Regions from separate parts of the Actinomadura sp. B10D3 genome, predicted to be linked through region 1. Evidence: riboswitches for the same ligand, from Rfam matches in the RefSeq annotation. Region 1 holds a riboswitch; the other holds the start of a gene.
The links. A riboswitch is a leader RNA that binds a small molecule or an ion and turns the genes downstream of it on or off. The one in region 1 is predicted to bind thiamine pyrophosphate.
Positions count from the first base shown of each region.

Region 2: another riboswitch for thiamine pyrophosphate. It lies ahead of ABGB11_RS03275 (cytosine permease); the one in region 1 lies ahead of thiO (glycine oxidase ThiO).

Region 1 is NZ_JBDPLY010000003.1:165,540-170,075, reverse strand. Features, by position in the region: gene thiE (thiamine phosphate synthase) at 1-78, opposite strand, end outside; gene ABGB11_RS06905 (Rv2175c family DNA-binding protein) at 199-573, opposite strand; gene ABGB11_RS06900 (FAD-dependent oxidoreductase) at 652-1,869, opposite strand; TPP riboswitch at 1,964-2,076, shown strand; gene thiO (glycine oxidase ThiO) at 2,066-3,193, shown strand; gene thiS (sulfur carrier protein ThiS) at 3,190-3,390, shown strand; gene ABGB11_RS06885 (thiazole synthase) at 3,393-4,172, shown strand; gene ABGB11_RS06880 (DMT family transporter) at 4,318-4,536, shown strand, end outside.
Region 2 is NZ_JBDPLY010000002.1:29,389-33,924, reverse strand. Features, by position in the region: gene ABGB11_RS03285 (SSI family serine proteinase inhibitor) at 223-684, opposite strand; gene ABGB11_RS03280 (rhodanese-like domain-containing protein) at 731-1,066, shown strand; TPP riboswitch at 1,150-1,266, shown strand; gene ABGB11_RS03275 (cytosine permease) at 1,259-2,605, shown strand; gene ABGB11_RS03270 (PAS domain-containing protein) at 2,683-4,536, shown strand, end outside.

The sequences.
Region 1 (4,536 bases):
CGTGCAGAGGTAGAGGCGGGCTCGGCTGAGCCGCTCGCGCAGCTCGACGGCGCGTGCGGAGGGCAGATGCCTGGACACGGCGGCGGACGTCCTTTCTCGCATGCGGTCGCGGGGCCGCGCGGCGGCACGGTGCCGTGGCGCGCGACCCCGCGATGGTGTCACGTGCGTCCTCGCCGGGCGGACCCGGCCCGCGGCCGGCTAGAAGGCGAGCGCCTGGGCGCGGCGGCGGACCTCGGTCCCCCGGTTCTCCGTCAGCGCCTCGACGGGCGTCCCGGGGAGGGTGTCGTCGGCGGTGAACAGCCACCGGATCGTCTCGACGTCGTCGAAGCCGGCGTCCGACAGCAGCGTCAGGGTGCCGGGGAGCCCCTTGATGACCTGGCCGTCCTTGATGAACGCGGCGGGCACCATCGGCTCGCCGCCGCGGCGCACGGCCAGCAGGCGGTGCTCGCTGATGAGCTGCTTGATCCGGTTGGGCTTGATCCCGAGACGGTCGGCGGTCTCCTTCAGGGAGAGCCATTCGCCGGCGAGGGCGTCGGTCCGGGGGTCGAGTGCGCTGTCAACGGTTGCGTGCATCTGCGTCACGCCCCCTTGCTACCACGCCTTCGAAACCCTCAAACCCCCTGCACAACCGTTAAGTTTCCTCGCCGATCGCTAACGCCGAACGACCTGCTTGACGGGCACGTCCGGGTCGGCGATCGCCTCCGCGTCCACGGGCGTCCCGGCGGCGATCACCCGCCTCGCCTGTACCAGGTCGCGGGGCCTGCCGACGGTGAGGATCGCGTCGAGGCGGTCGCCGGTCAGCCACGCCACGGCCCATTTCGGTCCGGCCGGGTCGCCCCGGTGGACGAGCCGCTCGGCCGCGGCGTGGTTGCCCGCGTACTGGACCATCCGGCCGAACTGCTCCGACCAGAAGTAGGGGGCGGCGTCGTAGACGGCGTCCTGTCCGAGGAGGGTCGCGGCGGCCACGTCGGGGGCGTTGAGGGCGGTGTCCCAGTGCTCGACGAGGAGCCGCCGGCCGTACCGCCGCGACCACCAGGCCGCGCAGTCCCCGACGGCCACGACGTCCGGGCGCAGCGAAGCGGGGTCCTCCTCGCCCGTGTAGGCGCGGAACGAGCCGTCGGTGACCACGCCGCGCTCCAGCAGCAGGCCGGAGCCCTCCAGCCAGTCCAGGACGGGCCGGACGCCGACGCCGACGACCACCTCGTCCGCGCCGATCCGGCCGCCGCCGGCGAGGGCGAGCCCGCCCTCCTCGACCTCCGTGGCCTTGACGCCGGTGCGCAGCTCGACGCCGGCCTCGGCGTACCAGGGGGCGGTCAGCGCGCCGGCCTCGGGCCCGACAGCGTTGGCGAGCGGGGTGTCGGCCGCTTCGGCGACCGTGACGCGGCAGCCCTTCTTCGCCGCGGCGGTGGCGACCTCCGCCCCGATCCAGCCCGCCCCGACGATCACGATCCGGGCGCCCGGGGTCAGCCGGGCCCGCAGGTCGCGGGCGTCCTCGATGGTGCGCAGGACGTGCTGGCGGCCGTCCCCGGGCAGGGTGATCGGTGCCGCCCCCGTCGCGATCACGAGGCCGTCGAAGGGCAGGTCGCCCGCCGTGGACGCGACGGCGCCGCCGCGTCCGGGGGCGTCCAGCCGCAGGCCGGTGGCGCGCTCGCCGAGCAGCAGCTCGCAGCGCAGCGCGTCCCAGTCGGCGTCGACCGTCGTGTCGTCGGAGTCGCCCGCGAGGACGGCCTTCGACAGCGGCGGCCGGTCGTAGGGGCGGTGCCGCTCCGCCGAGACGAGGGTGAGCGCGCCCTCGTAGCCCCTGCTCCTCAGGGCCTCCACGGCGCGCACGCCGGCCAGCCCGCCACCCACGACGATGACCCTCTGCATGAAGGCAACCCTAACCGGCGCCGGATTCCGGGTGGACACCTGTCCAGGCGAAGGCGCGCGGCCTCAAGGTCGTAAGGTAGGAGGCGGACACAAGAGCACAGACCGCGGGAGTCCGGTACGACCGGGCTGAGAGGGCGGCTGAACGGGCCGCCGACCGCCAGACCTGATCCGGATCATGCCGGCGAAGGGAGCGCGTATGGAGATCGTCATCATCGGCGCCGGGGTCATCGGCCTCGCCACGGCCTGGCGGGCCGCCGCGGGCGGCGCCGCCGTCACCCTGGTCGACCCCGAACCCGCCGGAGGCGCCTCGTCGGTGGCCGCCGGGATGCTCACCCCGGTCAGCGAGCTGACCTACGGTGAAGAACCATTGCTGCGGCTCGGCCTCGCGTCCCGCGACCGCTACGGCGCGTTCGTCGCCGAACTGGAGGAGCAGACGGGCCTGGAGACCGGCTACCGCGCCGACGGAATCATCGAGGTCGCGTTCGGCCCCGACGACCTGGCCTACCTCGACGACCTCCGCCGCTTCCAGGAGAGCCTCGGCATCCCCGTCGAGACCCTGTCCGGCCGGGAGTGCCGGCGGGCGGAGCCGATGCTCGCGCCCGGCGTGCGCGGGGGGCTGCTCGCCCCCGAGGACGGCTCGATCGACCCGCGCCGCCTCACCCCGGCGCTGCTGGCCGCGGGCGAGCGGCTCGGCGTCCGGCTCGTCCTGCGGCGGGCGGCCGGGATCGTGATCGAGCACGACGCGGCGACCGGGGTGCGGCTGGACGACGGGACGGTCCTCCGCGCGGACCGGGTGCTGCTGGCCGCGGGCCCGTGGTCGGACGGCCTCGACGGCCTGCCTCCCGGGACCGTTCCACCCGTCCGCCCGGTGAAGGGGCAGGTGATCCGGCTCCGCGGCCGCACCCCGTTCCTCCGGCGGTCCACCCGCGGGCTCGTGAAGGGCTCGTCGGTGTACCTCGTCCCGCGCGCCGACGGCGAGGTCGTCCTCGGCGCCACGCAGGAGGAGCTGGGCTTCGACACGCGCGTGACCGCCGGCGGGCTCTGGGAGCTGCTGCGGGACGCCCGGGAGCTGCTGCCCGGCATCACCGAGCTGGAGTTCGCCGAGGTCTCCGCCGGGCTGCGTCCCGGCTCCCCCGACAACGCGCCCGTGATGGGCCCGACCGCGCTGCCCGGCCTCTTCGTGGGGACGGGGCACTTCCGCAACGGCGTCCTGCTCACCCCGGTGAGCGCCGACATCCTGTCCGCGATGCTGCTGGACCGGCCCGTCCCCGAGGTCGCCGGGCCGTTCGCCCCCGACCGCTTCTCCCCCGAGGTGACCGCATGAAGGTGATCGTCAACGGTGAGCCGCGCGAGCTGCCCGACGGCGCGAGCGTGGCCGAGGTCGTCGCGACCGTCACCGCCGCCGCGACCGGCGTGGCGGCGGCGCTGAACGACGAGGTCGTCCGGCGCGCCGAATGGGAGGCGACCGCGCTGCGCGACTCCGACCGCATCGAAGTGCTGACCGCCGTGCAGGGAGGCTGACCATGGCGACGACCACCGACCCGCTCGTCATCGCGGGCACCGAGCTCGGCTCCCGGCTGATCATGGGCACCGGGGGCGCGCCCAGCATGCAGGTGCTGCGAGAGGCGCTCACCGCGTCCGGGACGGAGCTGACCACGGTCGCGATGCGGCGGGTGGACCCGTCCGCGCGCGGCTCGGTGCTGGACGTCCTGTCGGACTGCGGGATCCGGGTCCTGCCGAACACGGCGGGCTGCTTCACCGCCGGGGAGGCCGTCCTGACGGCCAAGCTCGCCCGCGAGGCACTCGGCACGACCTGGGTGAAGCTCGAAGTGATCGCGGACGAGCACACGCTGCTGCCCGACCCGATCGAGCTGGTGGAGGCCGCCGAGCAGCTCGTCGCCGACGGGTTCACCGTGCTGCCGTACACCAGCGACGACCCGGTCCTCGCGCAGCGCCTGGAGCAGATCGGCTGCGCCGCGGTGATGCCGCTCGGCTCCCCCATCGGCTCCGGCCTCGGCATCCGCAACCCGCACAACATCGAGCTGATCGTCGAGCGGGCGGGCGTGCCGGTGATCCTGGACGCGGGGCTCGGCACCGCGTCCGACGCCGCTCTGGCCATGGAGCTCGGCTGCGACGCCGTGCTCCTCGCGACGGCCGTGACCCGCGCGCGACACCCGGCTCGGATGGCCGCCGCGATGCGGCACGCGGTGGAGGCCGGGCGCCTCGCCCGGCTGGCCGGCCGGATCCCGAAGCGCCGCTACGCCCAGGCGTCCTCCCCCTTCGACGGGCTCGCCACCTCTTAGAAACGCTAAAGGTTCCCCTGTAGAAGTATTCGCTGGACCTGAACACTCCGCACCGTGAGACTGGGCCCGTCCACCGGTGGCCGTGCCGCAACCCGGCAGGTCGCTTCGGTGTTCATGGAAACGACCCGAACCTAAGGTGCGAGACATGCAGCAGGAAAGCGGACGCGTCGACAAGCTCGCGATGGCGGCCGCCACGATCACGGTGGTGTGCTGGGCGTCGGCGTTCGTCGCGATCCGCAGCGCGGGCGCCGAGTACAGCCCAGGCGCCCTTGCCCTCGGCCGGCTCCTCGCCGGGTCGGTGGTGCTGGGCTCGCTCCTGCTCATCCGGCGCGAAGGGCTGCCGCCCAGGGGCGCGTGGCCCGGC
Region 2 (4,536 bases), on a different contig from region 1:
CCGGATACCCCCAGCAGGGCGGCTACCCGGCACCGCAGGCGCCACCCGCGCACCCCGCGCCCCGCTCGCGTTCGACACGGCCGTCTCCCAGAACGGCAGCATCGGCGGCCTGTTCTAGAGCGGGTCGATCCAGAACAGATCAGGGCCCGGCCGGACGGCCGGGCCCTGATCTGTTGTGAACGAGACCGGAACGGGGATGGCTCGTTCAGCGGATGTGTGGTGTCAGCGCACCTTCGGCACGCTGCCGAAGAGCGGCCCGACCTCGGTCCAGCGGTGCAGCTGGCAGCCGTCGGCTCGGGTGAACTGGGTGTCGATCTCCTTCCCCTGCCAGGTGCCCTTGACCGTGGCGATCTCCGGACCGCCGTAGATCTTGGTGCACATCTGGTTCTTGGGGACGGGCTTGAAGGGTTCCTTGGCCTTGGTGAGGGCCGCGCAGGCGTCGGCGGCCTTGGGATGGGTGCCACCCGGTGGGTCGCAGGTCAGCTTCCAGGTCTTGGCGGGTGCCTCCTTCGAGGCCTTGACCTCCACGGTGAGTGAGTCCGCCGGCGTGCCGGACGGCTGCACGGACGTCGTGCCCGAAGGCTTGTCGGCGGGGTTTCCGTTGGCCTGTTCGTCGCCGCAGGCGGCCAGAGACAGGAGCGTGGCCAGCCCGGGCGCCGCGAAAAGGAGCGTCCGATACCGCATGCGTGATTCGACGCAGGGGTGCTTCGCGCGGTTCCATGGGGGTGTGATGAATTTCGGGGAAGACGTGCCGGCCGTGGTCGCCGCGGACGTCCCGCAGGACGGCTACCTGGTGGACGTGCGTGAACAGCACGAATGGGACGCGGGTCACGCGCCCGAGGCGGTCCACATCCCCATGGGGCAGCTCGGCGACCGCGCCGGGGAGATTCCGCGCGACCGGGAGGTCTACGTGATCTGCCGCTCCGGGGCGCGGTCCGCGCAGGTCACGGTAGCGCTGAACCAGGCGGGCTGGCTGGCCAGGAACGTCGACGGGGGCATGAAGGGCTGGGCCGAGGCGGGACGTCCGATGGAGGGCTCCGGGGACGGCGAGCCGTACGTCGCCTGATCCGCGGCGCGCGAGCCGGGTCGCGCGATTGAACCCCTATGCACCCTTTTGGGGGATTGCTGGGGGCTGTACGATCGGGGCCGACCGAAACCCGCGGGAGCTCGGGCCACAGCCGGGCTGAGAGGGCGGCCTTCCAGGCGTCGCCGACCGCATGAACCTGTCCGGGTAATGCCGGCGTAGGGAGTGTGTCCCGTGACGTCCGACGTCGAGAAGCGCCCCGAAGGCGCGCGTCCGCAAAATGAGGTCCCCTACACCCTCGACGAACCCGCCCCGAAGGTCCTCGGCTTCTGGGACCAGAGCGCCTTCTGGGCCAACCTTGGCGTCAGCCTCCTGGCCTTCTCCGGCGCCTACACCGTCCTCGCGCCGGACGCCGCCGGGCGGCCCACCATCTCGATCATGGCGGGCATCGTCGCCATGGCCGCCGGCACGATCCTCGGCGGGCTGATGCTCGGCCTCGCCGCCGTCCCGGGCACCCGCACCGGCCAGCCCGCGATGGTGCTGCTGCGCGGCCTGTTCGGCGCGAAGCTGTCGTACGCGCCGACCGTGCTGAACATCGCGCAGCTGGTCGGCTGGGGGACGTTCGAGCTGATCGTCATCGCGGACGCCGCCCGCGAGCTGTGGGACGGGGTGCCCCGCTGGGGCTACGTCGTCGCCGCCGGAGCGATCACGACGGTGCTGACGGTGTGGCCCCTCGGCTCGGTGCGGCTGCTGCGCCGGTACGTGACGGTCGCCGTGGCGGTCGCGCTCGTCTACTTCTACGTCCAGCTCCTCCGCGAGCCGATCCCCGACCTGACGCAGGGATCGTGGGGCGGCTTCTGGATCGGCGCCGATGCCGCGCTGGCGGTGTCGATCTCCTGGGTGCCGGTGGCCGCCGACTACACCCGGCACGCCAAGACCGAGCGCGGTGCGTTCGGCGCCGCGGCCGTGGGCTACTCCGTCACGCAGATCGTCGCGTATGTCCTGGGCCTGCTCGCGCTGGCCCTCGTCGCGGGCGACTCCACGAAGGTCTTCGACCCGTTCCTGGGCGCCACGCTCGGGGTGGTGTTCTTCGCGATCTTCGTCTTGCGGGAGGCGGACCAGTCGTTCGCCGACACCTACTCCACGGCCGTGTCGATCCAGAACCTGTTCCCGCGCGCGGACCGCCGGGTGCTGAGCGTCGGGCTCGGTGTAGGGATCACCGTGCTCGCGCTCGCCCTGGACATCGGCGACTACGCGGGCTTCCTGTCGCTGATCGGGTCGGTGTTCGTGCCGATGCTCGGCGTCCTCGCCGCCGACTTCTTCCTCGGCCGCCGGGCGCGGGGCGGCTGGGACGTCTCGCGCACGGCGCCGTCCCGCTGGGGCATGATCGCCGCCTGGGCGGCCGGGTTCGTCGTCTACCAGCTCATCAACCCCGGCACGGTCGAGCGCTGGGCCGGCCTCTGGCGGGACGTCCAGGAGGCGCTGCACTTCACGCCGCAGAGCTGGATGAGCGCGTCCCTGCTGTCGTTCCTGGTCGCCGGGCTCGCGGCCCTCCTCATCGGCAGGCTTACCAAACGGTAAGGTTTGCGTGCGTGGAGGGGCGCCGAAGAAACTTTCGGCGCACGTTGCCCGGCGTCGGGCCGGAGTCCGGTGGCACCATGACAGACGTGTACGAGCACGTCCACGATCCCATCGCGCGGGCGGTCATCGAGAGCGCCGCCGACGCGATCGTGGCCGTGGACCGGCGGCACCGCGTCACGGTGTGGAACCCGGCCGCCGAGCGCATGTTCGGCTGGACCGCCGCCGACATGGTCGGCCGCGTGCCGCCGATCGTCCCGGACGAGTTGAAGGCCGAGCACAACGCCGTCCAGGAACGGCTCCTCACCCGCCGGGCCGGCGACGGCGGGCAGATCTCGATCGCGACGCGCCGGTTCCACCGCGACGGCCGCCTCATCGACGTGCGCATCGACACCAGCCTGCTGAAGGACCCGGACGGGACGCTGCTCGGCTGGGTCGGGGTGTACCACCCGGTCGAGGACGACGAGATCGTCCAGCACCGCATGACCGAGCGGGCGCGGCTGGTCCGGCGGCTCAACGACATCGTCGCCGACCTCAACGCCGAGCTCGACCTCGGCATCGTGCTCGACCGGATCACCGCCGCGCTGATCGAGCTGACCGGGGCCGACGCGGGCGGCTTCGTCCGGATCGAGGGCGACCGGCTGCGGCTGGTCAGCATGTCCGGGCTGCCGGAGCGGATGCGCGGGCGGTCCGCCGAGCTGCGGCCGAGCCTCGTCGGCGAGCTGCTGCGGTCGGGCAAGACCGTCAAGCTGGCGACGGGCGAGCGGCGCCTCGGCGACCTCATCTGGTCGGAGCTGCCGGGCCTGCACACGATCGCGCTCGGGCTCTCCTACCTGCAGAACCGGCCCTACGGCGCGCTGTACGCGCTGTTCACCGGGCGCAAGGTCGGGCACACCGAGCTGGAGCTGCTGGAGCTGCTCGCCGGGCACGCCGGGGTCGCGGTCGGCAACGCCGTCGCCTACGCGGAGGTCGTCCGGCAGCGGGCGCACGAGCGCGCGGTGATCGACTCCAGCGCGGACGGCATCGCCGTGCTCGACCACGACCTCGTCGTCCGGCACTGGAACCCCGCCGCGCACACGCTGACCGGCATCCCGCCGGAGGACGCGATCGGGCGCCCGCTGCCGTTCGACATGCCGGCCCTCGGCGAGATGCTGACGTTCCGGCTGGAGTCGGGCACCTGGCTGAACGTGCTGGCCGCCGAGATCGAGGAGACCGGCGAGCTGGTCGTCGACTTCCGCGACGTCTCCGAGGCCAAGGCCCTGGAGGAGGCGAAGGACCTGTTCCTCGCCACCACCAGTCACGAGCTGCGCACCCCGATCACGGTCGTGCAGGGGTTCGCGTCCACGCTGGTCAACCGGTGGGACGAGATGGCCGACGGCGACCGCCGCGCCGCCGTCGCCACCATCGCCGAGCGCGCCCAGTCCCTCGGGCGCCTGGTCGAGCATCTCCTGCTCGGCTCCCGTGCGGGCGCCGACGAGCTGGCCGTGACGATCGAGGCGTTCGACCTGACCCGGGTGCTGGAGGGCGTGGTGGCCGGGTTCCGGTCCCTGTCGCCGCTGCACCGGGTCGAGCTGGACGTCGAGCCGGGCCTGCCGCCCTGCCGGGGGGACGCGATGGCGACCGACATCGTCCTCGGGCAGCTGCTGGAGAACGCGTTCAAGTACTCCCCGGACGGCGGGACGGTCAGCGTCCGCGCCCGCCGCGAGGGCTCCCGCATCGTCGTCACCGTGACCGACGAGGGGATCGGCATCCCGCCCGGCGACCACGAGCGGATCTTCGAGCGGTTCGTCCAGGGAGACGCCGGTGACCGCCGCCGGTTCGGCGGGATCGGGCTCGGCCTCTACATCGTCCGGCGGCTGACGGAGGCGCAGGGCGGCACGATCTCCGCCCACCCGGCCGGACGTGAGACATCTCACACTAAGACCGGGCAGGGT